Regions from separate parts of the Leifsonia sp. Soil_N53 genome, predicted to be linked through region 2. Evidence: predicted binding sites of a transcription regulator. Region 2 holds the regulator's gene; the other holds the start of a gene.
The links. The regulator LexA, encoded in region 2, represses DNA repair genes until DNA is damaged. The targets are predictions, from matches to a motif close to TCGAACANNTGTTCGA.
Positions count from the first base shown of each region.

Region 1: a site for LexA is predicted at 10,789-10,804, ahead of AC3A3H_RS13745 (DUF6504 family protein). Genes of this name have one in related genera too.

Region 1 covers NZ_JBDGMM010000064.1:32,651-48,316, forward strand. Annotated here, with positions in the region: gene AC3A3H_RS13705 (carbohydrate ABC transporter permease) at 1-845, shown strand, start outside; gene AC3A3H_RS13710 (glycoside hydrolase family 3 N-terminal domain-containing protein) at 862-2,055, shown strand; gene AC3A3H_RS13715 (hypothetical protein) at 2,067-2,978, opposite strand; gene AC3A3H_RS13720 (YceI family protein) at 3,182-3,733, shown strand; gene AC3A3H_RS13725 (error-prone DNA polymerase) at 3,803-7,195, opposite strand; gene AC3A3H_RS13730 (DNA polymerase Y family protein) at 7,195-8,787, opposite strand; gene AC3A3H_RS13735 (hypothetical protein) at 8,787-9,485, opposite strand; gene AC3A3H_RS13740 (DUF3097 domain-containing protein) at 9,560-10,405, opposite strand; gene AC3A3H_RS13745 (DUF6504 family protein) at 10,479-10,769, opposite strand; gene AC3A3H_RS13750 (DUF1707 SHOCT-like domain-containing protein) at 10,873-11,376, shown strand; gene AC3A3H_RS13755 (VIT1/CCC1 transporter family protein) at 11,410-12,513, opposite strand; gene AC3A3H_RS13760 (helix-turn-helix transcriptional regulator) at 12,510-13,490, opposite strand; gene AC3A3H_RS13765 (cation diffusion facilitator family transporter) at 13,530-14,498, opposite strand; tRNA gene AC3A3H_RS13770 (tRNA-Leu) at 14,578-14,662, opposite strand; gene AC3A3H_RS13775 (M20/M25/M40 family metallo-hydrolase) at 14,789-15,666, shown strand, end outside.
Region 2 covers NZ_JBDGMM010000048.1:467-16,132, forward strand. Annotated here, with positions in the region: gene priA (bifunctional 1-(5-phosphoribosyl)-5-((5-phosphoribosylamino)methylideneamino)imidazole-4-carboxamide isomerase/phosphoribosylanthranilate isomerase PriA) at 1-357, opposite strand, end outside; gene hisH (imidazole glycerol phosphate synthase subunit HisH) at 417-1,049, opposite strand; gene hisB (imidazoleglycerol-phosphate dehydratase HisB) at 1,046-1,648, opposite strand; gene AC3A3H_RS06395 (histidinol-phosphate transaminase) at 1,645-2,769, opposite strand; gene AC3A3H_RS06400 (LysM peptidoglycan-binding domain-containing protein) at 3,004-3,402, opposite strand; gene lexA (transcriptional repressor LexA) at 3,636-4,304, shown strand; gene AC3A3H_RS06410 (metallopeptidase family protein) at 4,311-4,661, opposite strand; gene metE (5-methyltetrahydropteroyltriglutamate--homocysteine S-methyltransferase) at 4,750-7,104, opposite strand; gene AC3A3H_RS06420 (methylenetetrahydrofolate reductase) at 7,101-8,132, opposite strand; gene hflX (GTPase HflX) at 8,360-9,895, opposite strand; gene AC3A3H_RS06430 (class I SAM-dependent methyltransferase) at 9,985-10,602, shown strand; gene dapF (diaminopimelate epimerase) at 10,688-11,566, opposite strand; gene miaA (tRNA (adenosine(37)-N6)-dimethylallyltransferase MiaA) at 11,576-12,547, opposite strand; gene miaB (tRNA (N6-isopentenyl adenosine(37)-C2)-methylthiotransferase MiaB) at 12,544-14,205, opposite strand; gene AC3A3H_RS06450 (regulatory protein RecX) at 14,270-14,998, opposite strand; gene recA (recombinase RecA) at 15,217-15,666, opposite strand, start outside.

The sequences.
Region 1 (15,666 bases), on a different contig from region 2:
GGCGCAAGCCCGGTGTGCGCTGGAGCAGCCGGATCGTCAACGCCGCGCTGCTCGTGGTGCTGCTGATCGTCGGACTCGGGCCGCTGCTCTGGCTCGCGAAGTCGGCGATCACCCCGACCCAGGACACGCTGAGCACGCCGATGGCGCTCTGGCCGCACGGCGTCGACTGGGCCAACCTGTCGACGGCGTGGTCCACGGTCCACATCGACGTGCAGTTCATGAACACGATCTGGGTCGCGGCCGGCTCCTGGGCCATGCAGGTGCTGGTGGCGACGACCGGAGGCTACGCGCTGAGCGTGCTGCGGCCTAAGTACGGCAACGTGCTCTACGGGCTCATCCTCTGCACGCTGTTCGTCCCGTCGGTCGTGCTGCTCGTGCCGCTCTACCTGACCATCCTGAACCCGCCGCTGCTCGGCCAGTCGCTGATCAACACCTTCTGGGCGGTGTGGCTGCCCGCGGGCGCCAGTGCGTTCAACCTGGTCCTGGTGAAGCGCTTCTTCGACAACCTGCCGCGTGAAGTGTTCGAGGCGGCGCGCACCGACGGGGCAGGACCGTTCCGGCTGTTCTGGTCGATCGTGCTGCCGATGTCGAAACCCATCCTCGGCGTCGTGTCGGTGTTCGCGATCATCGCCGCGTGGAAGGACTACCTGTGGCCGCTGCTCGTGCTGCGCGACCCCGGCATCCAGCCGCTGTCGGTGCGGCTGCCGACCCTGCAGGCGGCGATCCAGCTCGACGTCTACCTGGCGGCGCTGGCGATCTCCACGCTCATCCCGATCGTGCTGTTCCTGGTCTTCCAAGGGCTGTTCCTGCGCTCGGCGGGGCTCGGAGGGGCCGTCAAGGGCTGAGGGTTACCATCGGGTGATGCGCCGCACCCGAGGGATGACGGCCGCTGTCCTCCTGGCGCTCGCGACGTCCGTTCTCGCGTCGGCGCTGGGCGGATGCGCGGCCGGCGGTTCGGCGCACCCGGCGGAGGCGTCGCACGCGACCGCACCCACGCAGGCCCCGTCGATCCCGCCGACCGCGACGCCGGCCGCCGATCCCGTCGCGGCGTATGCGGACGAGCGGCTCGGCAACCTGACGCTGCGCCAGAAGGTGGCGAGCCTCTTCATGCTGCACGCGCCGGGCACCGATCCGGCCGCGGTGCGCGGGTTCGTCGACCGGTACGGTCTCGGCGGCATCATCCTCATGCCCGACAACATCCCCGCGACGCCGCAGGCCCTCGCCGCGGAGACCGCGGCCACGCGCGCCTCCGACCCTGGCCTCCCGACGCTGGTGGGCATCGACGAGGAGGGCGGCGACGTGACCCGGCTGCCGTGGGACGGCCAGCCCGGGGCCGAGACGCTCCGCTCGCTCCCGCCCGCGGCCACGCAGCAGGCGTTCGCCCGGCGCGCCGAGCTGCTGAAGCAGGCCGGCGTGAACCTCAACTTCGGGACCATCGCCGACGTGACGGCGGACCCGCACTCGTTCATCGCCGATCGCATCCTCGGAACGGACCCGGCGTCGGCCGCCGCGCGCGTCGCCGCCTCGGTCACCGGAGAGCGCGGCACGGTGCTCAGCACCCTGAAGCACTTCCCGGGCCACGGCGAGACGGAGGCCGACTCGCACCTCACCGTCCCGACCGCCGCCGTCGACCACACCCGCTGGGCCGCGCAGGACGCGCCGACCTTCCGGGCGGGCATCCAGGCGGGCGCGGAGGTCGTGATGTTCGGCCACCTGGTCTACAGCGGGGTGGATTCCGCGCCGGCATCGCTCTCGCCGGCCTGGCACCGCATCCTCACCGACGAACTCGGCTTCCGCGGCGTGACCATCACGGACGACCTCCGGATGCTGCAGGACACCGGCCTGCCGCAGTACAAGGACGCCGGCGCCAACGCGGTGGCCGCGATCGCGGCGGGCAACACGATGGTGCTGATGATCCAGGGCGCGCAGGACCCGGACGCGCTGATCGACGCGGTGGTGGCCGCCGTGCAGAGCGGGCGCATCCCGCTCGCGCAGATCGACGACGACGCCCGGGCGCTGCTGGTGCTGAGGCGATCGCTCGCTGTGCACGGCTGAGCCGACGCGCCTCAGTACTCGATCGTCCAGAGGGCCCGATACCCCGGGAACCGCGGGAAGGTCCAGGAGAAGAACGCGAAGCCGCCGGGACTCGCCGTGCCGGACAGGGTGCGCCGGACGGCGGGGACGACGTTCATGAGAACCAGCCCGGAGGCCGCCCGGGTCGTGCCGCTCTGGAAGGTGTTGCCGATGGGGACCTCGGAGTACGGGAAGCCGTCCCGCTTCTGCCAGCGCAGATTCGGGCCTCCCTGCGTGTAGACATCCATCCGCCACTCGATGACGCCCGTGAGCGCCTTGGGGTCGTCGTGGCCGCCGCCGAAAAGCGTGCCGGCCGGGGTGAACGTGTTCGATGCGGACGTGGACCGGTACAGCCAGGTACCGGTCCAGGCGTCGGTGATCGCTCCGTCGGCCGAAGTGCTGCGGACGCCGGCGGACGTCGTCGGAGTGAGGGTGTTGGCCGAGTTCCTGACGCCGAACGGAGCGTTCCGTGCCATGAAGAACCGGCCGTCGTCGAAGGTCACGGTGAGGCTGGTGGTGGCCGGGATGTACCCGGGCGCGCTGACCGTGATCACGGTGGACCCGTTGGCGCTGCGGCCCGTCACCGGGATCGTGACGAGGGTGTCGCCGCCGGTCGGGACGAGGGTGGGGCCGTCGACGACGCCGGGTGTGCCGTACCCGACGCTGAGGTTGACCGGGGGCCGGGCGCCGGCCTGCGGGGTGAGCCGGACGACGAGTCGGGTGGTGTAGCCGCTGCCGATCAGGTCCTCCGCATCCACGAAGGCGATGACGCCGGCGACGGACGTGGCGTACGCGGGGGAGGCGGTGGCGAGCGCGATGGCCGGGGCGGACCAGGCGGCCGCTCCGACGATGCCGCGGCGGGAGAGCCGGGTGGAGCTTCTGTCGTTCGGTGCTGATGTGGACATGTCTGTGTTCCTCCGGTCGGCAGAAATGATGAATGAAACCACTGAAAAGCGTAGATTCCGGATCGCTCGGGCGAATCCGTCCGGAGGATGATCTGGTTGTCACGTCAACTTTTTTCGGCGGATCCGGAATAGCAGCGAGATCCATGCAGTTGCATGCATCTGACAGCGTCCGATCGCATCTGAACCGACTCAAGGAGAACCGAATGAGCATCGACATCCCCGGATACAAGGCCGGCACCTGGACCATCGACCCCGCGCACAGCGAGGTCGGCTTCAGCATCCGTCACCTCATGATCAGCAAGGTGAAGGGCGTCTTCGAGAACTTCGACGCCTCCTTCGTCACCGCCGAGAACCCGCTGGAGTCGACTGTCTCCGCCAAGGCTCACGTGGCCTCCATCAACACCAAGAACTCCGACCGCGACGCGCACCTGCGCACCGGCGACTTCTTCCTCGCCGAGGAGTTCCCCACCATCGACTTCGTCTCCACCGGCGTGCGCCACGAGGACGGCGAGTTCCTCGTCGACGGTGACCTCACGATCAAGGGCGTGACCAAGCCGGTCACCTTCGAGTTCGACTTCGGCGGTTTCGGCCAGGACCCGTACGGCAACTACAAGGCCGGCGCGACCGCGAAGACCAAGATCAACCGCGAGGAGTTCGGCCTCACCTACAACGCGGCGCTCGAGACCGGTGGCATGCTGCTCGGCGACGACGTCACCATCACCCTCGAGCTGCAGGCGGTCCTCGCCCAGGCCTGACCCCATCCCCGAAGGGCACGTTGCTGTCACTTTTCGCCCGCGAAAGTGACGACGACGTGCCCTTCGTCGTTAGCGGAAGTCTCGGGAGGTGGTGCGGATTGCGGTGTCGAGGGGCTCCAGGCGGTCGGCGAGCACGTTGACCACGCCCTCCTCGCTGCGCTCCAGGATGCCGCGCACGATCATCGCCGGCGCCTGCCTGGCCACCCGGCGGTAGCGGTTCCACACCCCGACCGGGCAGATGACGTTCACCAAGCCGGTCTCATCCTCCAGGTTGAGGAAGGTCACCCCCGCCGCCGTCGCCGGCCGCTGCCGGTGCGTGACCACGCCGCCCACCTCGATGCGTCGCCCCGACTCGGCGGTCGCCAGCGTGTCGGCGGCCCGCACGCCCCGCGCGGCCAGCGCCGGGCGCAGGAAGCGGATGGGATGGTCGTCGGTGGAGATCCCGGTGGCCCACAGGTCGCTCGCGAGCTGCTCGGCGGGGGAGAGCAGCGGCAGCAGCGGAGGCTGCACCGTGATCGCGGTGCCGGCCAGGTACTCCGGCCGGTCCTGGGCGGCGTTGCCGGCCTCCCAGATCGCCTGCCGCGGGGTCAGCCCGAAGCCCTCGAACGCGCCGGCCGCGGCGAGCCCCTCCAGCTGCGCCACGGTCAGCCCGACCCGCCGGGAGAGGTCGGCCAGGTCGCGGTACGGGCCGGAGGCCTCGCGCTCGGCCACGATCCGCCCGGCGAGCGTCTCGCCGATCGAGGTCACCCCGGCCAGACCCAGCCGCACCGCGTGCCCCGCGTCGCGGCGGTGGGCGGCGAAGTCGAGCGGCACTGCGCGGTCGAAGCCGCCGACCGGAGGCTGGTCGTGCTCCAGGCACGGGTCCGTGCCGGTCGGCCCGGGCCGCGACGCGTCGATCGCCTCCAGCAGCGGGAACACCCCGGAGAGCTGGATGTCCGGCCGGCGCACCAGCACGCCGTGCCGCCGGGCGTCGGCCGTGAGTGTGCGCGGCGAGTAGAACCCCATCGGCTGCGCCCGCAGCAGCGCCGCCAGGAACGCGCCGGGGTAGTGCAGCTTCATCCAGGAGCTCACATAGACCAGCAGGGCGAAGCTGATCGCGTGGCTCTCGGCGAAGCCGAAGTTGGCGAACGCCTCGATCTTCTCGTAGATCGCGTCGGCGTCGTCCCCGACGATCCCGTTGTGCGCCATCCCCTCGTAGAGCTTCGCCCGCAGCGCGCCGATCTTCTCGACACCGCGCTTGGAGCCCATCGCCCGGCGCAGCTGGTCGGCGTCCTCCGCGGTGCAGTCGCCGATCGCGACCGCCATCTGCATGAGCTGCTCCTGGAACAGCGGCACGCCCAGCGTCCGCTTCAGCACCGGTTCGAGCGCGGGATGCAGGTAGGTCACGTCCTCCTGGCCGAGCTTGCGGCGGATGTACGGGTGCACGGCGCCGCCCTGGATGGGACCGGGACGGATCAGCGCGATCTCGATCACGAGGTCGTAGAAGCTGCGCGGCTGCAGGCGCGGCAGGGTGCCGATCTGCGCGCGGCTCTCCACCTGGAACACCCCGATCGAGTCGGCGCGGCAGAGCATGTCGTAGACGCCCTGCTCCTCCTTCGGGATGCTGTCCAGCGTCCACGACTCGCCGAGCGACGCCTCGATCGTGCGCATCGAGTAGTCGAGTGCGGAGAGCATCCCGAGGCCGAGCAGGTCGAACTTGACCAGGCCCATCCAGGCGCAGTCGTCCTTGTCCCACTGCAGCACGGTGCGGTTCTCCATGCGGGCGTGCTCGATCGGGCACACCTCGCCGACGGGCCGGTCGGTGAGCACCATGCCGCCGGAGTGGATGCCGAGGTGCCGCGGGAACTTCAGCACCTGCTGGGCGAGGTCGACCACGGCCTCCGGGATGTCGTGGTCGTCGGTCGTGGTGACCCGGCTCCAGGAGTCGATCTGCTTGCTCCAGGCGTCCTGCTGGCCGGTGGAGTGGCCGAGCGCCTTGGCCATGTCGCGCACGGCGTTCTTGGGCCGGTAGGTGATGACGTTGGCGACCTGGGCGGCGTTGTGCCTGCCGTACTTGGCGTAGACGTACTGGATGACCTCCTCGCGCCGGTCGGAGTCGAAGTCGACGTCGATGTCCGGCTCCTCCTCGCGCATGGAGGAGAGGAAGCGCTCGAACGGCAGGTCGTATTTGATCGAGTCGACCGCGGTGATCCCGAGCAGGTAGACCACCGCCGAGTTCGCCGCGGAGCCGCGGCCCTGGCAGAGGATGCCGCGTTCGCGGGCGAACCGCACGATGTCGTGGACGATGAGGAAGTAGCCGGGGAAGTCCTTCGCCTCGATCACGTCGAGCTCGCGCTCGATGCGCTCGCGCTTGGCCGGGTCGCGGTCGAGGTCGGGGTAGCGCTCGGCGGCGCCGCGCCAGGTGAGCTCGCGCAGCCAGCTCATCGGGGTGTGGCCGTCCGGGACCTCCTGCTTCGGCAGCTTCGGCCGGGCGCTGCGCAGCCGGAACGCCAGGTCGTCGGCGATGTCGGCCGTGCGCTCGACGGCGCCGGGGTAGCGGGCGAACCGGGCCGCCATCTCCCGGCCGCTGCGCAGGTGGGCGGCGGCGGAGGCCGGCAGCCAGCCGTCCATCTCGTCCAGGCTGCGGCGGGCGCGCACCGCCGAGACCGCCGTCGCGAGCGGGTACTGGGCGGGAGTGGCGTAGTGCACGTTGTTGGTGGCGACGACCGGGAGGCCGAGCCGGCCGGCGATCCGGGCGAGCACGTCGTTGTCGGTGCTGTCGCGGGGGGCGCCCTGGTCGATCAGCTCGACCAGCACGTTGTCGCGCCCGAACAGCTCGGCGAGCCGGGCGACCTCCCGCTCTGCTGCCCGCTCGCCGTGCTCGGCCAGCGCGAGCCGCACGTCGCCCTTGCGGCAGCCGGTGAGCACCATCCACTCGCCGCCGGACTGCTCGGCGAGGGTGGGGAGGTCGTACACCGGCCGGCCCTTCTCCTCGCCGGCGAGCTGGCCCGCGGTGATGGCGGCGGCCAGCCGGTGGTAGCCGGACTGCTGCCGGGCGAGCAGGACGAGATGGCTGCCCTCCGGGTCGGCCTCGCCGTTCTGCGGCCGGCTGAGCGAGAGCGACAGCTCGGCTCCGAACACGGTCTTCACCCGCTCGTACGCCTCCGCGGCCTCGGCGAGCCGGACCACCCCGTACAGGCCGTCGTGGTCGGTGAGGGCGATGCCGTGCAGCCGCAGCCGGGTGGCCTCCTCCAGCAGCTCCTCGGGCGCGCTGGCGCCGTCGAGGAAGCTGAACGTGCTGTGCGCGTGCAGCTCGGCGTAGGGCACGTGCCCGGCGTCGGGCTCCTCCGGCATCGGCTGCGGCACGTACTTCTGCCGCTTGCGCGACGACGGCCGCTCCGGCTGCTCCTGCTCGCTGACGCGCCGCCCGCTCAGCCGCCGCTCGAACTCGGCCCACGGGATCGGCGGGTTGTTCCAGCCCATCAGTCGTACCTCGCCTCGGCGAACCAGGCGGTGCCGGACAGGGCGAGCAACCAGGCCGTCCCGTCGGCGTCGACGAGCTGGAAGCGGTGCATGGCCCTGGCGAGCGTCGCATCCCACCAGCGCTCGCGCACCGGCCAGGGGCCGGCCCAGGAGTCCACCGGCCGGGCGTCGCGGGCGGCGCCGGTGGGGGAGAAGCTCACGATCGGCGCGGTGACGTCGCCGCGGTCGGTGACCTCCACCGGCTCCCCGGACTCGCTCAGCACCGCCACCGGCCGCGGCACCTCGAACACGGTGGAGGGCGCTGGCGCGGGCAGCGACCCCGGCCACGGCCGGTCGGAGCGGGCGACGCCCACCGGCCGGTCGCCCCACGGCACGAGCACCTGCCGGTCGGACAGCGCCCGGCCGCCGCCGATCGTCGCGGTGACGACGGCGTCGTGGCCGAGCATGCCCTGCACCCGGGTGAGGCCGTGGTGGATGCGCTCGTCGGCGCCGCCGCCCCACAGGCCGTCCTCGTGGTGGCCGATGTCGTCCACCGCCTCCGGGGCGACGGCGACCTTCGCGATCGGGGAGGCCAGCCCGGAGTCGATGGAGCCGGAGCCCTGCAGCTGCCAGCGCACGCGGTCCACCACGTCGGAGGCCGAGAACAGCCGGGGGTGCTGCCAGCTCCGCTCGCTCACGTGGCCGCGCTCGTCGGTGACCTCGATGCGCAGCGAGGTGCACACCAGACCGGCCTTGGTGAGGCCGGCGACGAACTGCTCGGCCGTGCCGCGGAACGCGAAGGTCACCTGGTCGACCCGGTCGAGGGGAGGCTCGAACTCGATCGCCCTGTCCAGCACCTTCGGCGGGGTGCGCGGCACCACGGCGGCGCCGTCCATCCCGCTCGCCAGGTCGTGGGCGTGCTCGCCGCGCTCCCCGAACCGCTCCCGGACGTCCAGCCGGTCGAGCCGCGCCAGGTCGCCGAGCGTGCGCAGGCCGAGGCGGCGCAGCAGCGGGGTGAGCTCGGCGAGGCCGAGCTGGGCGACCGGCAGCGGGGCGAGGAAGGCGGGGGAGCCGCCGGGCGGGACGATGCGGACGCGGGGCGCGGTCTGCGCGATCCCCGTCGAGCGTGCCGCCTGCTCGGCGGCGAACGGCCCGTCGGCGATCCCGATCCGCACGTCGTCGAGCGTGAGCCCGAGCGTGTCGGCCAGCGCCTCCAGGCAGCGCAGCAGCTCCGCGGCCGCGGCCTCCTCGCCGCCGTAGTAGCGCGCGGGTCCGCGCGCCCGCAGCACGCAGGTGCCCGGCCGCACCGCCTGGACGCCCGGGGTGATCTCCTCGATCGCGGTCAGCACCGGCTCGAAGGCGCGCGCGTCCAGCAGCTGGTCGTAGAGGACGATCTCCAGCTGCGGGCAGCGCGACTGCGCCTCCCTGACCCGGAGCCCGCGGGTGACGCCGTCGGCGCGGGCGTGCGCGGAGCAGGCGAACACCATCCCCTTCTCGACCAGCGCCAGCGGCACGTCCGCGGGCAGGTCGAGGCGCTGCCGGGCGGCGATGACCGGCCAGTCGGGGCACCAGAGCACGATCGCGCGGGTGACCTGCCGCCCCGTGGGTGACATCACTGGCTCACCGCCTCCAGCCGGGTGGGCGCGGAGGCGCGGAACGTCTCGTCCATCGCGGGCAGCCAGAGCTCGGCGCTGCGGCGTGGCCCGGCCCCGCCGCGCGGTGCGGCTTCCACGGTCACGCGCCGGGAGGAGAGGTAGCCGGCCCCGGCGCCCAGGCCGTCCCAGCCGCTGCGGACCACGGAGAGCGCCGCCTCGGCCTGCGGCCAATCGCCGGCGACCACGAGCGTGGCCTCGCGCTGCCGCAGGCGCGCGGTCAGCCGGGCGACGTCGCCGCTCGCCGGCCGCTCCGGCGGGGCGACGGCGATCACGCCGAGCACGTCGGCCATCGCGGCGGTGACCGTCAGCCACTGCTGGCCGGGATGCGGCACCAGCACGAGCCGCTCCAGGTCGATGCCGAACCGCCCGGCGGCCTCCGCCCCGAAGTCGGGCATCCCGACGACGCCGCACCAGGCGCCCGCGGCGCTCGGCCCGGCGAGCATCGCCATCAGGAGCGTGGTGGAGCCGTGGACCGTGTAGGCGGCGCCGGCCTTGAGCGCGCCGCCCGGCAGCAGCGCGGCGAGGGCGGGATGCGTCTCCAGCCGCCGCGCGTCGAGCTTCGTCGCCTGCATCTGGCGGATGCGCGACTGCAGCTCGTGCACCTGCGCCCGGTCGGCGACCGGGTCGGGGAAGGTGTGTGCGACTGCCAGGGACATACATCTATTTTCGAACACATGTTCGAATACCGCAAATGTATTCTGATGCGCGAAGGTGCGCTGCGGGCTGCGCCCTACCGCGCCACCGGCTCCGTCACGAAGTCGATCAGCCGCTCGACCCGGCCGAGGAGTTCCGGCTCCAGGTCGGCGTAGCTGCGCACGCGGCCGAGGATGAGCTTCCAGGCCCGGGCGGTGTCGGCCTGCGTCTCGTGGGGGAGGCCGAGGGCTGCGCAGATGCCGTGCTTCCACGGCACCGAGCGCGGGATCGACGGCCAGGCCTCCAGCCCGACCCGCGCCGGCTTCACCGCCTGCCAGATGTCGATGTAGGGATGGCCGACCACGAGCACGTGCGCGCCGAACGGCCCGCGCGCCACCTGTTCGGCGATCCGGCTCTCCTTGGAGCCCGGCACCAGGTGGTCGACCAGCACGCCGATCCGCCGGCCGCGGTCCGGCGCGAACTCGCGCACGATCGCGTCCAGGTCGTCCACGCCCTCCAGGTACTCCACGACGACGCCCTCGACGCGGAGGTCGTCGCCCCAGACGCGCTCCACCAACTCGGCGTCGTGCCGCCCCTCCACGAAGATCCGGCTGGGCAGGGCGACGCGCGCCTTCTGCTCGCCGACGGCGAACGACCCGGAGGCCGTGCGCCCGCGACCGGCCGGCGCGCGGCCTGGCACGACCAGCTTCACCGGCTCCCCGTCGATGAGGAAGGCCGCGCCCAGCGGGAACACGCGCTTCGCCCCGAAGTAGTCCTCCAGCTCGACCGTCTGCGCCTCCAGCCGGACGATGGCCCCGCAGAACCCGGTGGCGGCCTCCTCCACGACCAGGTCGCGCACCGCCTCGACGGTCGGCACGGTCTTGCGGCCGGCGTTCTTCCAGTCGCTCGCCAGCACATCGGATCCGTAGCGGTCGTCGTCCATCACGTTGAGAGAGGCTAGGGGATGGGCGCCGCGGGAGGGCGGAGGCTCCCCGTGAGCGGGCGGATGCGGTCGCCTAATCGAAGATCCGCACCAGCCGCCAGCTCCGGTCGTCGGCGTCGTGCCGCACGTCGAACACGTACGCCACCCCGCCGTCGCTGGTCGCCTGGAACCGCCAGCCGCCGATCTCCCGGGGCAGCGCCCCGATGCCGTAACGGTGCTCGCCGAACGGCCGCCACCACGCGCAGATCTCGGCCCACACGGTCGGGGTGTCGCTCACCCGGTACCGCGTCGAACGCCAGACCAGGCGGGTCGGGATGCCGTCCTCGGTGGTCCACACGGCCACCGCCTCGTCGATGTCGGTCATGAGCGGGCGCTCCTCTCGATCGAACGTATGTTCGAATGCAAGTGTAAGCCAGAGGGCCGACGTGCGCACCCGGAGGGCACCCCCGCCTGCCATACTGAGCCGCATGACAGACTTCGGGGATCCGTCGAGCGCCTCGCTGCGCCTGAGCAACGACGAGAGGGAGCGCGCCGTCGCCGCGCTGCAGTCGCACGCCGCGCAGGGGAGGCTGAGCGACGCCGAGCTGCAGGCGCGCGTCGCGGGGGCGCGCTCGGCCGTCACGCGGGGCGATCTCCAGCCGCTGTTCGCCGACCTTCCCGGTGCGCTGCACCTGGACGGCGCGGCCACTGCTCCGGGTGCTGCGCCCTCGGCGTCCTCCGCCGCGTGGCAGGCGTCCCAGCCCGGTCCGAGCCCGTACGGCTACCCGCCGGCGCCCGGCGAGCACGGCCGCCCCGCCAATCGCTGGGGACTGCTCGTCGTGTCGATCATGCCCTTCGTCGCGGTCATCCTGTTCTTCGTGACCGGGATGGCGTGGGGCTACGCCTACAGCTGGCTGTGGTTCCTGCTCATCCCGCTGGCCGGGGCGATCGTGTACGGCGTCGACGGGGGAGACCGCCGCAGCAGGCGCTGAGCGGGAGGCTGCCGACCCGGGCGAAGGCGCCGATCAGCCGACCGTCGCCCCGAACAGCAGCCCGAGCACATACGTGGCGGCTGCCGCGCCGTAGCCGATCGCGAGCTGACGGAGCGCGCGCTTGAGCGGCGACGCGCCGGACAGCAGTCCGACGACCGCGCCCGTGCCGAGCAGCACGAGCCCGACGAGCACGGCGGCGACGATGATCGCCGCGGTGCCGGTCAGCCCGAACAGGAACGGCAGGATCGGGATCAGCGCGCCGGACGCGAAGAAGCAGAAGCTCGACAGCGCGGCGCTCCAGCCGTTGCCGATCGCCTCGTGCTCGTCGTCGCCGGCCTTCTGCACCGCGACGGGCGAGGTGTAGGCGCCGAGCGTCGACAGCACGTCGTGGGCGTGCTCCTGGGCCTGCGCCTGGTCCATGCCGCGCGCCCGGTAGACCAGGGTCAGCTCGTTGGCGTCCACGTCGAGGTGGGGGAGAGCGGACCGGGTCGCCGGATTCGGGGTGGAGGCCTCCAGCAGCTCTCGCTGCGAGCGCACCGAGACGTACTCACCCGCTCCCATCGACAGCGCACCGGCGAGGAGGCCGGAGATGCCGGTCAGCAGCACCACGTGGCTCGGCACGCCGCTCGCGCTCACACCGAGCACGAGGGCCAGGTTGCTGACCAGCCCGTCGTTGGCGCCGAACACCGCCGCACGGAACGTTCCGGACAGCCGCTGCCTGCCGCGGGCCGCGAGCGCGCGCACGACCTCCTCGTGCACCTGCTCGTCGGCGGCCATCTGCGGCGTGGCGTCGGCGTCGTCCGCGTACGGCGAGCGCGCCTCCGCGCGCTGGGCGAGCGCGAGCACGAACACCGAGCCGAACCGGCGGGCCAGGAAGCCGAGCATCCGGGTGCGGATGTCGCCGCGCAGCGGCCGGCCGACGTGGTCGCCGAGGAGGTCGAGCCAGTGCTGCTCGTGCCGGCGCTCAGCCTCGGCGAGTTCGAGCAGGATCTCCCGCTCCTCGCCCTCCCGGCGGCCGGCGAGGTCGCGGTAGACGGCGGCCTCGGCGCGTTCGTCGGCGAGGTAGCGTCGCCAGCGCTTGATGTCGGCAGGGGTGGGGGAGGTCGAAGGAATCGGGGTTCGGTCGGGCGTGCTCATCGGGTGTCGAGTCTACCGGCGGCGGCGAAACGATCGCCCCAGAGCGCGGCCAGCTCCCTGACCTCCGCCGGCCCCTCGATCGTGAACGGTGCGCCGGCCGCGGCGAGGCCGAACAGCGCCCACTCGGGGGAGTCTGCGGTGAGCCGGACGCGTGTGCGCGCTGTGCCGTCCGGTGCCGCCGCCTCCGCGGAGGCCGTCGCCCAGCGCCCGATGGCCCGCTCCACCTCGGCGAGCGGTGCGGCGATCACGGCGTCCACGAGCAGGGAGTCCGCAGCGCCGGCGAGCGACTCGCGCACGTATTCGGCGGCGTCAGCCGCGGGCAGCGCGCGCGGCCGGAAGCGCGCCCCGGTCGGCCGCGGCTCGGCCATCCGGTCGAGCCGGAAGCTGCGCCAGTCGAAACGGCCGATGTCGTAGGCGACCAGGTACCAGCGCCGCCCGACCGAGACGAGCCGGTGCGGCTCGACCGTGCGCTCCGACGCATCCCCGTCCCTGCGCACGTAGGAGAAGACCAGCCGCTCCTCGTCCCGGCAGGCCTGGGCCACGACGGTGAGCAGCCCGGCGTCGACCACCGGACCGGGCCGCAGCTCGGAGGCCAGCGTCGCGACCCGGAGGGCGTTCACCCGGCGCCGGAGCCGTGGCGGCATCACCTGCACCACCTTGGCCAGCGCGCGGACGGACGCGTCGGCGACCCCCGCGATGCCGCTCTGGGCGGCGGTGCGCAGCCCGACCGCGAGGGCGACGGCCTCCTCGTCGTCGACCACGAGCGGCGGCAGCGACGCCCCGGCGGCGAGCTGGTAGCCGCCCGCGACCCCGCGCGTGGCGTCGACCGGGTAGCCGAGGTCGCGCAACCGCTCCACGTCGCGCCGGAGGGTGCGCGGCGACACCTCCAGGCGATCGGCGAGCTCCTGCCCCGGCCAGTACCGGTGCGTCTGCAGGAGCGACAGGAGCTGGAGGGTGCGGGATCCCGTGCTGGCCATACCTCCAGTCTGGCGCGTGATCCGGTCGGAATGTGGCCGCTATCGCGATTCCAGCGCGTCGGGATCGTGCGGCAGCAGCGCCGGCAGCCCCCGGCGGGACAGCGTGAGCACCGCCTCGGCGATGTGCTCGTTGCGCTTCAGGTCCTGCTCGACCGTGTACAGGTCGTCGGCGACGTCCGACTCGCGGTCGTCGCCTATCAGGTCGACGGCCGCGACGAGGAACACCCGCTCCGGGCCCACGTACTCGAGGTGCAGGTAGGTGACCTTGTCGACCTGCGGGTTCTGCAGGAGCGCGATCAGCGCCGCCTGGTTCACCCGGTCCGGCGCGGGCTCGCCGAGCAGGAAGCGGCGGTTGCGGTCGATCAGCACGACGGCGACGAAGGCCAGCAGGATCCCGACCAGGATCGAGCCGACTGCGTCGTACACCGCGTCGCCGGTGAGCTCGTGCAGGAGCACCCCGAGGAAGGCGATGACGAGCCCGGTCAGCGCCGCCGCGTCCTCCGCGAACACCGCGCGCAGGGTCGGGTTCGACGTGCTGAGCACGTGCTCCAGCGTGCCGGTGTCGCGCTCCGCCGCCATCGACCTGGCCTGCCGGAACGACTGCGCGAACGAGATGCCCTCGAACACGAATGCCACGGCGAGCACGATGTAGTTGACCAGGTAGTCGGAGTCCGGCTCGCCGGTGCCGAGCTGCGAGAAGCCGTGCAGGATCGACACGACGGCGCCCGCGGTGAACAGGCCGACGGCCGCGAACAGCGACCAGACGTACGCCTCGCGCCCGTAGCCGGTGGGATGGAGGTCGTCGCTGGGCCGCGCCGCCCGCCGCTCGGCCTGCACGAGGAACACCTCGTTGCCGGTGTCCGCCCAGGAGTGCGCCGCCTCGGCGACCATCGACGCCGACCCGGTGATCATCGCCGCGAACGTCTTCGCGAGCGCGACCAGGAGGTTGGCGCCGAGGGCGAAGAGCACCGTCAGCAGACTCTGCGCTGAGCGCTTCCGGGGCGGCATGCACGTCACGATAGACCCGCGGGGGAGAAGCAGACGCGAAAAAGGCCCCGATCAGATGATCGAGGCCTTCTTCTACCGGTGTCCGAGGGGGGACTTGAACCCCCACGCCCTATACGGGCACTAGCACCTCAAGCTAGCGCGTCTGCCATTTCCGCCACCCGGACGGGTGTGTTTTCGGCCGCCGAAGCTTCCGGCTGCCGAAGAAAGACATTAGCACGAAACGCATGGTCGCTCCGACATCGTCGCGCGGCCCGGGCGTGGCGGGACGGGCCGCCCGGTAGCGTGGGGGGATGAGCGACTCTCCCGACACCGCGACCGGGCCCGACACGACGACCGGACTGGACGAGACCGCGATCATCGCGCGCGACCTCATCCGCTTCGACACCACCAACTACGGCGAGGGCCGGTCCAACGGCGAGACCGAGGCGGCGGAGTACGTGGAGGCGAGGCTCCGTGCGCTGGGCCTGGCCCCGCAGCTGTTCGAGTCCGACCCGGGCCGCACGAGCGTCGTCGCCCGCGTCGAGGGGCGGAACCCGTCGAAGCCCGCGCTCGTGGTGCACGGCCATCTCGACGTCGTCCCCGCCGACCCGCGCAACTGGTCGGTGGACCCGTTCGGCGGCGTCGTCAAGGACGGCCTGCTCTGGGGCCGCGGCGCAGTCGACATGAAGAACATGGATGCGATGATCCTGACCGCCGTCGGCGACATCCTCTCCGCGGGGGAGCAGCCCGAGCGCGACCTGGTCCTCGGCTTCTTCGCAGACGAGGAGGACGGCGGCCGGCGCGGCTCGCACTTCCTGGTCGACACCCAGCCGCAGCTCTTCGCCGGCGCGACGGAGGCGATCAGCGAGGTCGGCGGCTACTCGATCGACCTCGGCGGACAGCGGGCGTACCTCTTGCAGACGGGCGAGAAGTCCCTGGTCTGGATCAAGCTGATCGCCCGCGGCCGCGCCGCCCACGGCTCGCGGCTCATCCACGAGAACGCGATCACGAGGCTGGCCGAGGCGGTCATCGCGATCGGCCGGCACGCGTGGCCGATCCAGCTCACCGACACCACGTCCCGGCTCATCGCCGAGCTCGGCCGCCTGCTCGACGTCGACCCGGAGCAGGTCGGTCCCGACGAGGTCGTCCTGCGCACCGGCGCCGCGGCGGGCTTCATCCTGGCGACGCT
Region 2 (15,666 bases):
CTCCGGGTTCTCGAGCGCCGCAGTGCCGAGGTTGACACGGGTCGCGCCGATCTCCAGGGCGTGCTCCAGGGACGCGTCGTCGCGGATGCCGCCGGAGAGCTCGATGTTGACGCCCTTGGTCTGGCGGATGACCTTCTTGAGAAGGTCGCGGTTGTCGCCCCGGCCGAACGCGGCGTCGAGGTCGACCAGGTGGATCCACTCGGCGCCGGCGTCCACCCATTCGGCGGCGGCGTCGACGGGGTCGCCGTAGCTGGTCTCGCTGCCGGCCTCGCCCTGCGTCAGCCGCACGGCCTTGCCGTCGGCGACGTCGACCGCGGGCAGCAGGACGAGTCTGGGCGTGGTGGTGAATTCGGTCATCGGTGTGTGTTCCTCGATCGGGGTCGTTCGGGTCCGCAGGGCGGACGGTGGGGTGGCCGCTAGAGCGAGCCGATCCAGTTGCGCAGCAGCTTCAGCCCGGCCTCGCCGGACTTCTCGGGGTGGAACTGGGTGGCGCTGAGCGGCCCGTTCTCCGCCGCCGCGACGAAGCGCGAGCCGTGCTCGGCCCAGGTCACCCGCGGACGCGGGAACGGCCCGGTGGCCTCGAGCGTCCAGTCCTGTGCCGCGTACGAGTGGACGAAGTAGAAGCGCTCGTCGTGGATGCCGTCGAACAGCACGGAGTCCTGCGGCGCCTCGACGGTGTTCCAGCCCATGTGCGGGACGACGTCGGCGTGCAGCAGGTCGACCGTGCCCGGCCATTCGCCGAGCCCCTCGCTCTCGATGCCGTGCTCGACGCCGCGCTCGAACAGCACCTGCATGCCGACGCAGATCCCGAGCACCGGGCGCCCGCCCGCCAGCCGCCGGTCGATGACCTCGTCGCCGTGCGAGCGGCGCAGCGCGTCGATCACCGCGGCGAACGCGCCGACGCCGGGCACCAGGAGGCCGTCGGCCTCCTGCGCGCGCCGGCGGTTGCCCGTCAGCTCGACGTTCGCGCCGGCGGCCTCCAGCGCTTTGACCGCGGAGTGCACGTTGCCGGTTCCGTAGTCGAAGACGACGACGTCGGGTGCGGTCACAGCGCGCCCTTGGTCGACGGGATGCCGGACACCAGCGGATCGAGCGCCTTCGCCTGCCGGAACGCGCGCGCGAACGCCTTGAACTCGGCCTCCGCGATGTGGTGCGGGTCGCGGCCGCCCACCACCGTGACGTGCACGGTGAGCCCGGCGTTGAACGCGATCGCCTCGAAGACGTGCCGCACCATCGACCCGGTGAAGTGCCCGCCGATCAGGTGGAACTCGAACCCGGCCGGCTCGCCGCCGTGCACGAGGTACGGACGGCCGGAGATGTCTACCACGGCCTGCACGAGCGCCTCGTCGAGCGGGACCAGCGCGTCGCCGTAGCGGGAGATGCCGGCCTTGTCGCCGAGCGCCTTCTTGATGGCCTGGCCGAGGACGATCGCGACGTCCTCCACCGTGTGGTGCACGTCGATGTCGGTGTCGCCGCTCGCTCGCACCGTCAGGTCGGTGAGCGAGTGCTTGGCGAACGCGGTCAGCAGGTGGTCGTAGAAAGGCACCGAGGTGTGGATGTCGGACGCAGCGGTGCCGTCGAGGTCGAGGCTGAGCTCGATGCTCGACTCGCTGGTCGCGCGCTGAAGCTGGGCGGTCCGATTCGTCATGACTGCGAGCTTACCGACTGCGCGCCGGCCGCCACGGCTCCGGCCGGCCGGCCGAGCGCGCGCAGGGCCTCCAGGAACGCGGTCGTCTCGGTCTCGGTGCCGGCGGTGACACGCAGGTGGTGCGGGATGCCGACGTCGCGGATGAGCACCCCGCGCTCCAGCAGTGCCTCGAAGACCGCATGCGGGTCGTCGACGCCGCCGAACAGGACGAAGTTGCTGCCGCTGCGGTGCGGCAGGTAGCCGAGCTCGGCGAGCTCCACCACCAGGCGGTCGCGCTGCGCGCGGATCTCGCCGACCATCGCGAGCATCTCGTCCGCGTGCGCGAGCGCGCCGAGCGCGGCGGCCTGGGTCAGCGCGGACAGGTGGTACGGCAACCGCACCAGGCGCAGCGCGTCGACCACGGCGGGGTCGGCGGCCAGGTAGCCGACGCGGGCCCCCGCGAACGCGAACGCCTTGCTCATGGTCCGGGAGATCAGCAGCCGCTCGCGGCCCGGGAGCAGCGTGAGCGCCGACCGCTCCCCCTCCGGCATGAACTCCGCGTACGCCTCGTCCACGATCACGATGCCGCGCGCGGCAGCGTAGACGGCCTCGATCGTCTCGAGCGAGAGCGGAGTCCCGGTCGGGTTGTTCGGTGAGCACAGGATCACGATGTCCGGATCGTGCTCGCGCACCGCGGCCGCCGCGGTCTCCGGCGACAGCTCGAAGTCCGCATCCCGACCGGCCGCGATCCAGCTCGTGCCGGTTCCGGAGGCGAGCAGCGGGTACATGGAGTAGGTGGGCGCGAACCCGAGCAGGCTGCGTCCCGGTCCGCCGAACGCCTGCAGGATGTGCTGCAGCACCTCGTTGGACCCGTTGGCGGCCCAGAGCTGCTCGGCCGTCAGCCCGTGCCCGAGGTAGCGGGCGAACGCCTCCCGCAGCTCGGTGAATTCGCGATCCGGGTAGCGGTTCACCCCTGTCACCGCGACGGCGACCCGAGCAACGATGTCGGCGGCGACGTCCTCCGGAACGGGATGTGTGTTCTCGTTCACGTTCAACGCGACGGGCACGACCTTCTGCGGCGCCCCGTACGGGGTGCGACCGCGCAAGTCATCACGGATCGGAAGATCGGAGAGAGAGGTCACCTCTCAATGCTAACCAGCGCCGCTGAACGCTCCCGCCGTATGACGCCCCGCTGCACCCGCCGCGCCCCCTCCCGCAGAAAGGAGAACCCACCCAAATCTCCTGCCGAACCCCCAACCGCAGGAGATCGTGGGGCATGTCGTGCCGTTTCTCCTGAAGGCGAGTGCATCGAGGAGGTGGCGGCGCCGTCGCCGCGGGGTGGTCCTGGCGGCGAAGCACCAACGGCGCCCGCCCCCCTACTTCGCGTCGTACTGTGCCGGGATCGCCAGCTGCTGGCCGGGCGTGACCACGGCGGACGACAGACCGTTGAGGTTCACCAGGTCGGCGATCACGTCACGCGGATCGGCCTTGGGCGCCAGTCGCGAGGCGACCGACCACAGCGAGTCACCCGACTGCACGGTCACGTAATGGAACGTCGCGTGCGTCTGCTCACCGGTCGCAGCCGCGCCGCCGCCGTTGAGCGCGAACACGAACGCCCCGATCACGATCGGCAGTGCCGCGAGCATCGTCAGCACGAACCGCCCGCGCCGGGTCAGCCGAAGCCGCACACGCCCAGCGGCCTGTGCGCCACTCACCTCGACGTTGTTCATCCCAACGTGGTGCATCACTGCTGTGCTCATCACTGCTGTGCTCATCGTGACCTCCAACGGCTTCGGTCGAAGCCATGTTCCGAATATATCTTCGAATGTTCGAGACCGCAATCCTCGTCCGGGTGAAAAAACCCGCATGAATTTCGAGACACACTCGAACACATGTTTGTCGGGCAGCCGTACTGTGGATACAGTTTCGATTGTCTGGAGGAAAGACAACCAGGCACCACCGACATTCGGTTCCTCCGGGTGACGGCGACGGCCACGAAGGGACGAGCGTGTCGAACGAGAATCAGGCTCCGCGCACGCGGCGCCGCAAGAACCTCAGCGAGAAACAGCTCGCCATCCTCGACGTCATCCAGCGGTCGGTGAGCCAGCGGGGCTATCCGCCGAGCATGCGCGAGATCGGCGACGCCGTCGGCCTCTCCAGCCTCTCGTCCGTCACCCACCAGCTCAACCAGCTGGAGCTGAGCGGCTACCTGCGCCGCGACCCGAACCGGCCGCGCGCGCTCGAGATCCTCATCGACGTCCCTTCGGCCACCCCCGACTTCGAGAGCCAGACCCCGGTCGGCGACGCCGCCATGGTCCCGCTCGTCGGCCGCATCGCCGCGGGCGTCCCGATCACCGCTGAGCAGCAGGTGGAGGAGGTCTTCCCGCTCCCCCGCCAGCTGGTGGGCAACGGCGAGCTCTTCATGCTCAAGGTGGTCGGCGAGTCGATGATCGACGCCGCGATCTGCGACGGCGACTGGGTCGTCGTCCGCACGCAGAACACGGCGGAGAACGGCGACATCGTGGCGGCCATGCTCGACGAGGAGGCCACCGTCAAGGTGTTCCGCCAGCGCGACGGCCACACCTGGCTGCTCCCCCGCAACTCGAACTTCGAGCCGATCCTCGGCGACTACTCCACCATCCTCGGCAAGGTCGTCGCGGTCCTCCGCGCCGTCTGAGGGCGGTCAAGCCCAGCCGAGCTCCTGGAGGCGGGCGTCGTCGAGGCCGAAGTAATGGCCGATCTCGTGGACGAGCGTGACACGCACGCGCTCGCGGAGCTGCTCGACCGTCTCGCACGACGCCTCGAGGTTGTTGCGGAACAGCGTGATCCGGTCCGGCAGCTCGCCGAACCCGTAGACGCCGCGGCGCGTCAGCGGATGCCCGGTGTAGAGGCCGTACAGGCGCGGTCGTGCGCCGGGCGGCTGGTCCTGGATGATGATCGCCACGTTCTCCAGCGGCCGCACCATGTCGTCCGGCAGACCGTCGAACACCTCGTCGACCAGGGTCTCGAAGTCGTCGTCCGGGATGCGCACCATGCGCCCATCATGCAGGACGCACGCGAGGCCGGGTGCCCGGATCCGCGGAGAGCGGAACCGGGCGCCCGGCCTCGGCCGTATCGACGGGTCAGGCCGTGACGCCCGCCCGCTCCCGCACGTCGCGGGTCGCCGCGATGATGTTGCGCAGCGACGCGACCGTCTCGTCGTAGCCGCGGGTCTTGAGCCCGCAGTCCGGGTTCACCCAGAGCTGACGGCCCGGGATGGCGCTGAGCGCCGTCTCCAGCAGCTCGGTCACCTCGGCGACCGAGGGCACGCGCGGCGAGTGGATGTCGTAGACGCCCGGGCCGATGCCGTGCTCGAAGCCGGAGCGCTGGATGTCGTGGACGACCTCCATCCGGCTGCGGGCGGCCTCGATGCTGGTCACGTCCGCGTCGAGGTTGCGGATCGCGTCGATGACCACGCCGAACTCCGAGTAGCAGAGGTGGGTGTGGATCTGCGTCGCGTCCTCCACCCCGGAGGTCGCGAGCCGGAACGAGCCCACCGACCACTCCAGGTAGTCCGACTGGTCCGCCCGCTTCAGCGGCAGCAGCTCGCGCAGCGCCGGCTCGTCCACCTGCACGACGCGGATGCCCGCGGCCTCCAGGTCGGCGATCTCGTCGCGCAGGGCCAGGGCGACCTGGCGCGCGGTCTCGCCGAGCGGCTGGTCGTCGCGCACGAACGACCAGGCGAGGATGGTGACCGGTCCGGTCAGCATGCCCTTGACCGGCTTCTCGGTAAGCGTCTGGGTGTAGGTCGACCAGTCGACGGTGATCGGCTTCGGGCGGGACACGTCGCCCCACAGGATGGACGGGCGCGTGCAGCGCGAGCCGTACGACTGCACCCAGCCGTTCTGGGTGACCGCGAAGCCGTCCAGGTTCTCGGCGAAGTACTGCACCATGTCGTTGCGCTCGGGCTCGCCGTGCACGATGACGTCGATGCCGATCTCCTCCTGGAGGTCGACCACGCGCTTGATCTCGGCCTGCATGCGCCCGAGGTACTCGGCCTCGTCGATGACGCCCTTGGCGAGCTGGGCGCGGGAGCGGCGGATGTCGGCGGTCTGCGGGAAGGAGCCGATGGTGGTCGTCGGCAGGAACGGCAGGTGCAGCGCCTCATCCTGGGCGGCCTGGCGCGCGCTGTACTCGCCGCGGCGGAAGTCCGCCCGGGTGAGCGCGGCCTCGCGGGCCCGCACGGCGTCCACGCGCACGCCAGGAGCGGCGGCGCGGTCGGCGAGCGCCGCGGTCGCCGCGGTGAGCTCGTCCTGGATGGCCTCGTGTCCGTCGACGATGCCGCGCGCGAGCACGGCGACCTGGCCGACCTTCTGGTCGGCGAACGCGAGCCAGGTCTTCAGGCGGGCGTCGAGGTCCGGCTCGTCCTCGACGTCGTGCGGGACGTGCTGCAGCGAGGTGGAGGTCGACACGGCGACGTCGGCGCTCAGCGACAGCAGCTCGGTGAGCATGCCGAAGGCGGCCTCCAGGTCGCCGCGCCAGATGTTGTGGCCGTCGATCACGCCGCCGACGAGGGTCTTGCCGCCCAGCGCGCTGCGCGTCGCGGCGTCGAGCCCGGCCGGGATCCCGCCCCGCACCAGGTCGAGCGAGATCGCCTCCACGGGCGACAGGGCGAGCACGGGGAGGGCGTCGCCGAGGCTGCCGTACGGGGCGGCGACGAAGATCGCCGGCCGCTCGGCGGCTCCGGCCAGCTCCGCGTAGGCGGCGCGGGTGGCCTCCAGCACCTCGGTGCGGGGCTCCTCGATGCTCTCGGAGACGAGCGCGGGCTCGTCGAGCTGCACCCACGGCGCGCCTGCGGCGGCGAGGCGGGCGAGCAGCTCGCGGTAGACCGGGAGCAGGTCGCCGAGCCGCGACAGCGGGCGGAAGCCCTCCGGCGCCTCGTCGCTCGCCTTGCTCAGCAGGAGGAAGGTCACCGGGCCGACGATCGCCGGGCGGGTGACGAAGCCGGCGGCCTTCGCCTCCTCGAACTCGCGCACGATGCGGTCGGAGGCGAGCCGGAACGCGGTCTCCGGGCCGATCTCCGGCACCAGGTAGTGGTAGTTGGAGTCGAACCACTTGGTCATCTCCAGCGGGGCCTTGTCGCCCTCGCCGCGTGCGATGGTGAAGTAGCCCGCGAGGTCGACCGACCCGTCGGCCGAGGCGAGCCCGGCGAACCGCGACGGGATCGCGCCGACGGTCACGGCGGCGTCGAGGACCTGGTCGTAGAAGCTGAAGCTCTCCGGGATGGCGGCGTCGGCGCGGCCGAGGCCGAGCGCGGCGAGCCGCTCGCGGGTGGTGGCGCGCAGCTGGGCGGCGGTGGCCTCCAGCTCGTCGGCGGTGCTGGCGCCGGCCCAGAACGCCTCGACGGCCTTCTTGAGCTCGCGGCGCCGGCCGATGCGGGGGTAGCCGATGATGGTACCCACCGGGAAGGCGGAGCGTGCGGAGGTGGTGTCGGTCATGCGGGGTCGCCTGCTTTCTGCGAGGTGGCGGAGGTGGTCAGTGTGGACAGTGCGGTCAGTGGAGTAGCGAAGGTCGCGGAGGTCTCAGGGGTGTCGGCGGCGGTCGGTGCGGCCTCCACCAGCCCCACCCGTTCGAGCACCTGGAGCACGGCCGTGTGCTGGTTGAACGTGTAGAGGTGGATGCCGGGGGCGCCGCCGTCGAGCAGGCGCTGAGCCAGCCGCGCCGTCCATTCGATGCCGATCTCGCGCCGGCCTTCGTCGTCCGGCTCGACCTCGAGCTGGATGGCGAGGTCGCTCGGGAGATCCTCGCCGCTGAGCTCCAGCATCCGGGCGAGCCGCGCGGGCGAGGTGACCGGCATGATCCCGGGCAGGATCGGGAACGTCACGCCGGCCTCCCTGGCCTTCTGCGCGAACGACAGGTAGTCCTCGGCGTGGAAGAAGAGCTGGGTGATCCCGAGGTTGGCTCCGGCCGCCTGCTTCGCCAGCAGCGCGTCGATGTCCTGCGACACCGTGCGGGACGGGTGGCCGTGCGGGAAGGCCGCGACCGCGATCTGGACGTGCTCGCGGTGCGAGAGCACCGCCTCCGCGCGCAGCCCGGGCACGGGGAGCGCGTCGTACGGGACGCGCTCGGCCTGCACCCGGTGGATGAGCTGCACGAGCTCGGACGAGCTCTTGATGTCGCCGAGTCCTTCGTCCCCCGGCTCCAGCCCCGCGGGCGGGTCGCCGCGGATCGCCAGGAAGCGCCGGATCCCGGCGTCCAGGAACTCCCGGATCAGGCGGTTGGCCTCGGAGTGCGTCGAGCCGACGCAGGTGAGGTGCGCCATCGGGCTTACGTCGGTGTGCTCGAGGATGTAGCGCAGCACGTCGAGGGACGACGAGCGCGACGAGCCGTTCGCGCCGTAGGTCACCGAGATGAACTCGGGGCCGGCGGCGGCCAGGCGGTCGATCGTCGCCGGCAATGCGGCGGCGGCACGTTCGTTGCGCGGCGGGTAGAGCTCGAACGAGAACCGCGCGTCGGTACAGTCCATGGTCCCTCGGGTGTCGATCAGCGTCACGGGCGCCCTCGCTCGCCGACGGCCGCAGCTGTCGAACGGGAGGGGGCGGGCGGGTGCCGGGCTCGGCTGTCGCACCACGTCAGCGGTCGCCCGCTTCGGTTGTGTAGGCACAGTAACAACGACGGAGGCCGAGCGGAACCCACTGCGTCATCTTGTGACACAGAGGGCTCCGCCCGGCCTCCGGAGGGCGCCGTGCGCTGCTACACCGCGAACGGCTCGAACACGGACTGATACTCGGGCATGATCCGCGCGCGCACACGCGTCCCGTCCTCCACGTACTCGGTCGACAGCACCCGGCCGCGCTCGTGCAGAGCGGAGACGAGGTCGCCGCGGTCGTACGGCACGACCAGCTCCACCTCCACCGATGGGTCCGGCAGCAGGCGCGCGATGGCGGCGAGCACCTCGTCGATGCCCTCCCCGGTGCGCGCCGACGCGAAGATCGCACCGGGCTCCAGCCCGCGCAGGACGAGCCGGTCGTCGGCAGGGATGAGGTCGGCCTTGTTGAACACCACGATCTCCGGGATGTCCCTGGCGCCGACCTCCCCGATCACGTCGCGGACCGTCGCGAGCTGCGACGCCGGGTCCGGGTGCGAGCCGTCGACGACGTGCAGGATGACGTCGGAGTCGGCGACCTCCTCCAGCGTCGAGCGGAAGGCCTCCACGAGCTGGTGCGGCAGGTTGCGCACGAACCCGACGGTGTCGGCGAGCGTATACAGGCGGCCGTCGGCGGTCACCGATCGGCGCACGGTCGCGTCCAGCGTCGCGAACAGGGCGTTCTCGACGAGCACGCCCGCCTTGGTCACCCGGTTCAGGAGGCTGGACTTGCCCGCGTTCGTGTACCCGGCGATCGCCACCGACGGCACGGAGTTGCGGTTGCGGTTCGCCCGCTTCGCCTCGCGCGCGGGCTTGAAGCCCGCGATCTGCTTGCGCAGCTTCGCCATCCGCGAGTGGATGCGACGGCGATCGAGTTCGATCTTCGTCTCACCCGGTCCACGCGAGCCCATGCCGGCTCCCGCGCCGCCCACCTGGCCACCGGCCTGGCGGGACATCGACTCGCCCCAGCCGCGCAGGCGCGGCAGCAGGTACTCGAGCTGCGCGAGCTCGACCTGCGCCTTGCCCTCACGGCTCTTGGCGTGCTGGCTGAAGATGTCGAGGATGACGGCCGTGCGGTCGATCACCTTCACCTTCACCACGTCCTCCAGCGCGCGCCGCTGGCTGGGCGCGAGCTCGGTGTCGGCGATGACGGTGTCCGCACCGAGCGCCCGGACGACCCCCGCCAGCTCCTCGGCCTTGCCGCGGCCGAGGTAGGTGCTGGGGTCGGGATGCGGCCGCCGCTGCAGGAGGCCGTCGAGCACCGCGGCGCCCGCGGTCTCGGCGAGGGCGGCGAGCTCGCGCAGCGAGTTCTCCGCGTCCTGCAGCGTGCCCTGCGAGTAGACGCCGATGAGCACGACGTTCTCCAGGCGGAGCTGCCGGTACTCGACCTCCGTGACATCCTCGAGCTCGGTGGAGAGCCCGGAGACGCGGCGGAGAGCCGCGCGCTCCTCGCGCTCGAACTGCTCGCCGTCGTGGCCGTCGCCGTCGGTGTCGTCGGACTGCAGCGCCTGCGCTCCGGAGCCGAACAGCGTCACGGTGGCGCGGTTCTGCTGGGTGGCGAGCACGCGCGCGACCACGTCGTCGGCGGTGCGGTCGATGGTGGCTTCGGCGGTCTGTTCTTCGAAATCTGTTCGTTCGGTCATTCACTGTCCCCTGATCCAGGTGGGGTACACCCTAGTCTGTCTGTTCTGCTGTGTTTGTCTGCGGGTCCGCGTCCTGTACGGTCCTCTATATGGCCAGCGGAGATCACTACTTCTCACCCGCTCCCGAGAGCGAATTGAACCTGCGGCCGTTCACCGCACGCCTGGCGGGCCAGACGTACGAACTGGTGACGGCGAACGGGATCTTCAGCCCCGAGCGCATCGATATGGGTACGCGAGTGCTCCTCGACCATGTCCCCTCCGCGCCGCCCGGCGGTCAGTTCCTCGACCTCGGCTGCGGCTGGGGGCCTCTGGCTCTCACACTTGCTCTCGAATCCCCTCATGCGACCGTCTGGGCGGTCGACGTCAACACCCGAGCCTTGGACGTGGTGCGCCGGAATGCGCAGAAGCTCGGTCTCACAAATGTTAACCCCGTGACGCCCGATGATGTTCCCGAGTCGGTGGAATTCACCACGATCTGGTCCAATCCGCCCATCCGCGTCGGCAAGAACGAGCTGCACGACATCCTGCAGCGCTGGCTGCCCCGACTGGAGCCGGGTTCCGACGCCTGGCTCGTCGTGCAGCGCAACCTCGGCAGCGACTCGCTGCAGCGCTGGATCCAGGCGACGATGCCGGAGCTGACCACGACGCGGGCCGCGATCTCCAAGGGGTACCGGGTGCTGCGCACGCGGCGGGCTGCCGAGGACTGAGCGGCGGACTGACGAGTTCGTTCGGTCGAGTTCGGTCGGTCGAGTTCGGTCGGTCGAGTTCGGTCGGTCGAGCGTGCTCGTCTGGTCAGGCGAGCTCGAGCGTGCCCGTGTAGACGAGCTCAGCCGGGCCGGAGAGTGCGACGTGCTCGCCGTCCTCCGTCGGGAACATCCGCACGCCCACCGTGCCGCCCGGCACCTCCACCCGCCACTGGTCGGGCGCACCGGAGCCGGCCCAGTGCCGCACCGCGAGCGCTGCGGCCGCGGCGCCGGTGCCGCACGAGAGGGTCTCGCCGCTCCCGCGCTCGTGCACGCGCATCCGGATCCGGCCGACGCCGTCGCGCACCAGCGGGTCCCCCGGCACGACGAACTCGACGTTCGCGCCGTCCTCGGGCTCCGGCTCGATGTGCGGGATGTAGGTGAGATCGGCGGCCTCCAGCTCGGACTCGTCGGCGACCGCGACGACCACGTGCGGGTTGCCCATGTCGATGCCGAGGCCCGGGCGCGCGACCGGCAGCTCCTTGGCGCGGACCAGCGGCTCGCCGCCGTCGAGGCTCCAGCGGCCGAGGTCGACCTGGAACCCGGTGAGGTTGCGCTGGACGTCGCGCACTCCCGACCGGGTGCCGATCGGGAGGGTGTCGCCGTCCGCGAGCTCGGCGAGACCGGACTCCAGCAGGTAGCGCACGTACACGCGGATGCCGTTGCCGCACATCTCGGCGACCGAGCCGTCCGCGTTGTAGTAGTCCATGAACCACTCGGCGCCGTTGTCCTCCGCGAGCGCCTCGGCGCCCTCCGGCAGGTGCGTCGAGCGGACGGCGCGGATCACACCATCGGCGCCGATCCCGAAGTGCCGGTCGCAGATCGCCGCGATCTGCTGCGGGGTGAGCGGCAAGCGACCGTCGGGGTCGGAATAGAGCACGAAGTCGTTGCCGGTCCCCTGACCCTTGGTGAAGTGGAGCGTCGCCATCGCCCCAGCCTATCGGCCGCCCGCAGCATCGCGTGCGACGCTGCTCAGGGCGGTCGCGGTGAGCTCCGGGTCGTCGTAGTCGAGCCAGTGGATGCCGGCGTAGCGCTTGAACCAGCTCACCTGCCGGCGCGCGTACCGCCGGGTGAGCTGCTGCGTGGCCGCGATCGCCTCGTCGCGGGTCAGCTCGCCCTTCACCTCGGCGAGCGCCTGCGCGTAGCCGATCGCCCGGCGCGCGGTCACCCCGTCCTCCAGGCCGAGCGGGATCAGGCCGCGCACCTCGTCGGGGAGGCCGTCCCGCCACATCCGCTCGACCCGCTGGTCGAGACGTCGGACGAGCTCGTCGCGCGGCGCGGCAAGACCGAGCACGACGGTCGGCCGCCAGTGCTGCTGCTCGGCCGGGAGGGCGCCGCTCACCGACTCCCCGGTCAGTTCGGCGACTTCGAGCGCGCGGACGATCCGCCGCCCGTTCGACGGCCCGATCCGCTGCGCGGCCTCCGGGTCGAGCGCAGCGAGGCGGCGGAACAGCATCCCCGGCCCCTGCGCGGCGAGCTCGGCCTCCAGCCGCGACCGGAGCTCCGGGTCGGTCCCCGGGAACCGGAAGTCGAAGATGACGCTGGACACGTAGAGCCCCGACCCGCCGACGAGGATGGGCGTCGCCCCGCGCCCGAGGATGTCGTCGACGATGCGCCGCGCCTCGGGCTGATACCGCGCGACGGTCGCCTCATCGGTGACGTCGAGCACGTCGAACAGGTGGTGCGGCACACCCCGCCACTCGGCCGGAGGCAGCTTGGCCGTGCCGATGTCCATCCCCCGGTAGAGCTGCATCGCGTCCGCGTTCACGATCTCGGCGGCACGGCCCTCGTCCCGGAGGGCTTCGGCGAGGGCGAGGGAGAGCTCGGTCTTGCCGGTGCCGGTGGCGCCGACGATCGCGATGACGGGGGTGGTGGCGTCGTTCGCGCCGGCTCCGCCGATCGCGCTCAGCGCTGGCCGTCCGACGGGTCGTAGATGGGCATCGTCCCGACGCCCGGGGAGGTCAACGGGGCGCGGGGGCGCAGCGTGGGCAGGCCGAGCGACACGGGGCCGGCCGACTGCGCGGTGTCGCCGTGCGCCGGGATCGCGCACGACTCGGCCTCTGCGCGGTCCCAGGCGTCGCCCGCGCGCGTGCGGCGGATGCCGAGTGGTGCGCCGTCGGCGCTGTCCGCGATCAGGTAGTGCGGGGCCGCCTGCGTGATCCGCACCGTGACGACATCGCCCGGGCGCGGGACGTCCGAGCCGGCCGGCAGCTCGAAGTGCACCAGACGGCTGTCGCGGGCGCGGCCGCTCAGCCGGTGGGTGTCGGCGTCCTTGCGGCCCTCCCCGTTGGCCACCAGCAGCTCGACCTCACGGCCGATCAGGCGTTCGTTCTCTTCCAGCGAGATGCGCTCCTGGAGGGCGATCAGGCGGTCGTACCGGTCCTGCACGACCTCCTTCGGCACCTGGTCGGCCATGTCGGCCGCGGGCGTGCCGGGGCGGATCGAGTACTGGAACGTGAACGCCGAGGCGAACCGCGCCTGCTCGACGACGCGCATCGTCTCCAGGAAGTCCTCCTCGGTCTCGCCGGGGAATCCGACGATGATGTCCGTGCTGATCGCCGCGTCCGGCAGCTTCGCGCGCACGCGGTCGAGGATGCCGAGGAACTTCTCCGAGCGGTAGGACCGGCGCATGGAGCGCAGGATGCGGTCGGAGCCGGACTGCAGCGGCATGTGCAATTGCGGCATGACGTTCGGCGTCTCGGCCATCGCGTCGATCACATCGTCGGTGAAGGCCGCCGGGTGCGGGCTGGTGAAGCGGATGCGCTCCAGGCCCTCGATCTGACCGGCCGCGCGCAGCAGCTTGCTGAACGCCTGCCGGTCGCCGAACTCGACGCCGTAGGAGTTGACGTTCTGGCCGAGCAGGGTGACCTCGATGGCGCCGTCTTCGACCAGGGTGCCGATCTCCGCGAGGATGTCCCCCGGGCGGCGGTCCTTCTCCTTGCCGCGCAGCGACGGGACGATGCAGAAGGTGCAGGTGTTGTTGCAGCCGACCGAGATGGACACCCAGCCCGAGTAGGACGAGTCGCGCTTCGTCGGCAGGGTGGACGGGAAGGTCTCGAGCGACTCCAGGATCTCGATCTCCGCGGCGTCGTTGTGCCGCGCGCGTTCGAGCAGACCGGGCAGCGAGCCCATGTTGTGCGTGCCGAACACCACGTCGACCCACGGCGCCTTCTCGAGAATGACGTTCTTGTCCTTCTGGGCCAGGCAGCCGCCGACCGCGATCTGCATGCCCGCGTGGCGACGCTTCACGCCGGCGAGGTGACCGAGGTTGCCGTAGAGCTTGTTGTCAGCGTTCTCGCGGACCGCGCAGGTGTTGATCACGACGATGTCCGCCTCGGCGCCGTCGGCCGGGACGTAGCCGGCGGCCTCGAGCGAGCCGCTGAGTCGTTCGGAGTCGTGCACGTTCATCTGGCAGCCGAAGGTGCGCACCTCGTAGGTCCGGGGACGGCCGTCCTCCGTCAGGGCGGCCGGCGACGGCTCGAAGACGTGGCCCTGCTCGGCGGTGCTCGGCTCGGCGCTACTCAGCTCGACGCGACGCTTGACGGTGCTCGACTCGATGGTGCTCATAATGCGTACGATTCTACGTTCGACCGGGACCGGAATCGAACGACCGCCCGGCCCCCGTTCGCGCCTACTGGAATCGCACTCCGCCGCGACGCCCACGCGTGGCGAACGCCGCGTCCATCGCCTGCCGGACCACCGAGGAGTCGTAGCCCTTGCGCGCCAGGAACCCGTGCAGCCGCCGCCGCGCGGTCTCGTCGTCGTACGACGAGAGCTGCCGGATCCGCTTGACGGCCAGCTCGGTCGCCCGCTCCAGCTCGTCCTCGTCCGCGATATCGGCCACTGCCTCCTCGATCAGCTCGGGGTCGATGTGCCGCCGCTTGAGGTCGAGCTCGATCGCCGACCGCCCGAGCCCCTTGCGGCTGTGCTGGGTGAACGCCAGCGTCGCGGCGAGCGACGCGTCGTCGATCACGCCCATCGCCTGGAGCCGATCGAGTTCGGGCGCGAACACCTCGGGATCGATCTCACGCTTGGTGAGCAGCTGCTCCAACTCCCAGCGCGACATCCCCCGCCGCGCGAGCTGGCGGATGGTGAGCCCCGACGCCTTGCGCGCCAGCCGTTCGGTCTCCTGGTCGTCTGCGGAGGCGGTGCCGGCGTCGGACACGGTGCCGGTGTCGGACGAAGCGGTCGCGTCGACCGTGCCGGAACCCTGCGCAGGCTCAGCCGCCCACGTGTTGTTCCACTGTCCTGACGTGCTCCCCTGCCCGGGCTTGTTCCAGTGCTCCGACTTGCTCGACTGCTCAGCCGCATCACCCGAACCCGCAGCCCGCGAGTCCTGCGCCCCCGGAAGCTCCGCCACCGGTCGCACCACGCGCGGCTCACCCGAACGCTCTCGCTTCGCGGACGCCGACGCCCGACGCAACGGCGTCACCGGAGCCACATGGTCAGCCCCCTCGCCCCCAGCACCCGAGGATTCGGAAGGAAATCTCACGACCACGACAGCCCCCTCCTCATTCGTCTCCCGCTGATGCCCGTCCCGCTGTTGCCGGTGCCGCCGATGTCAGCGCCGTCGCGTGATCAGGCCCCCTTACGAGCCTGCAGCTTCTTCTCCAGCGAGTCCACGTTGTCCGCCTCCGCGGGCGCCGCGACCGCGTTCGGATCGGCGATGACCCCGAGCTTGATCAGGATCTTGTTCTCGATCTCGGCGGCGATGTCGGGGTTCGCGATGAGGAAGTTGCGCGAGTTCTCCTTGCCCTGACCGAGCTGGTCGCCCTCGTACGTGTACCAGGCGCCGGACTTCTTGACGATGGCGTGCTCCACACCGAAGTCGATCAAGCTGCCCTCGCGTGAGATGCCGACACCGTAGAGGATGTCGAACTCGGCCTGCTTGAAGGGCGGCGCCATCTTGTTCTTCACGACCTTGACGCGGGTGCGGTTGCCGACCGCCTCGGTGCCGTCCTTCAGCGTCTCGATGCGACGGATGTCGAGTCGCACCGACGCGTAGAACTTGAGCGCCTTACCACCGGC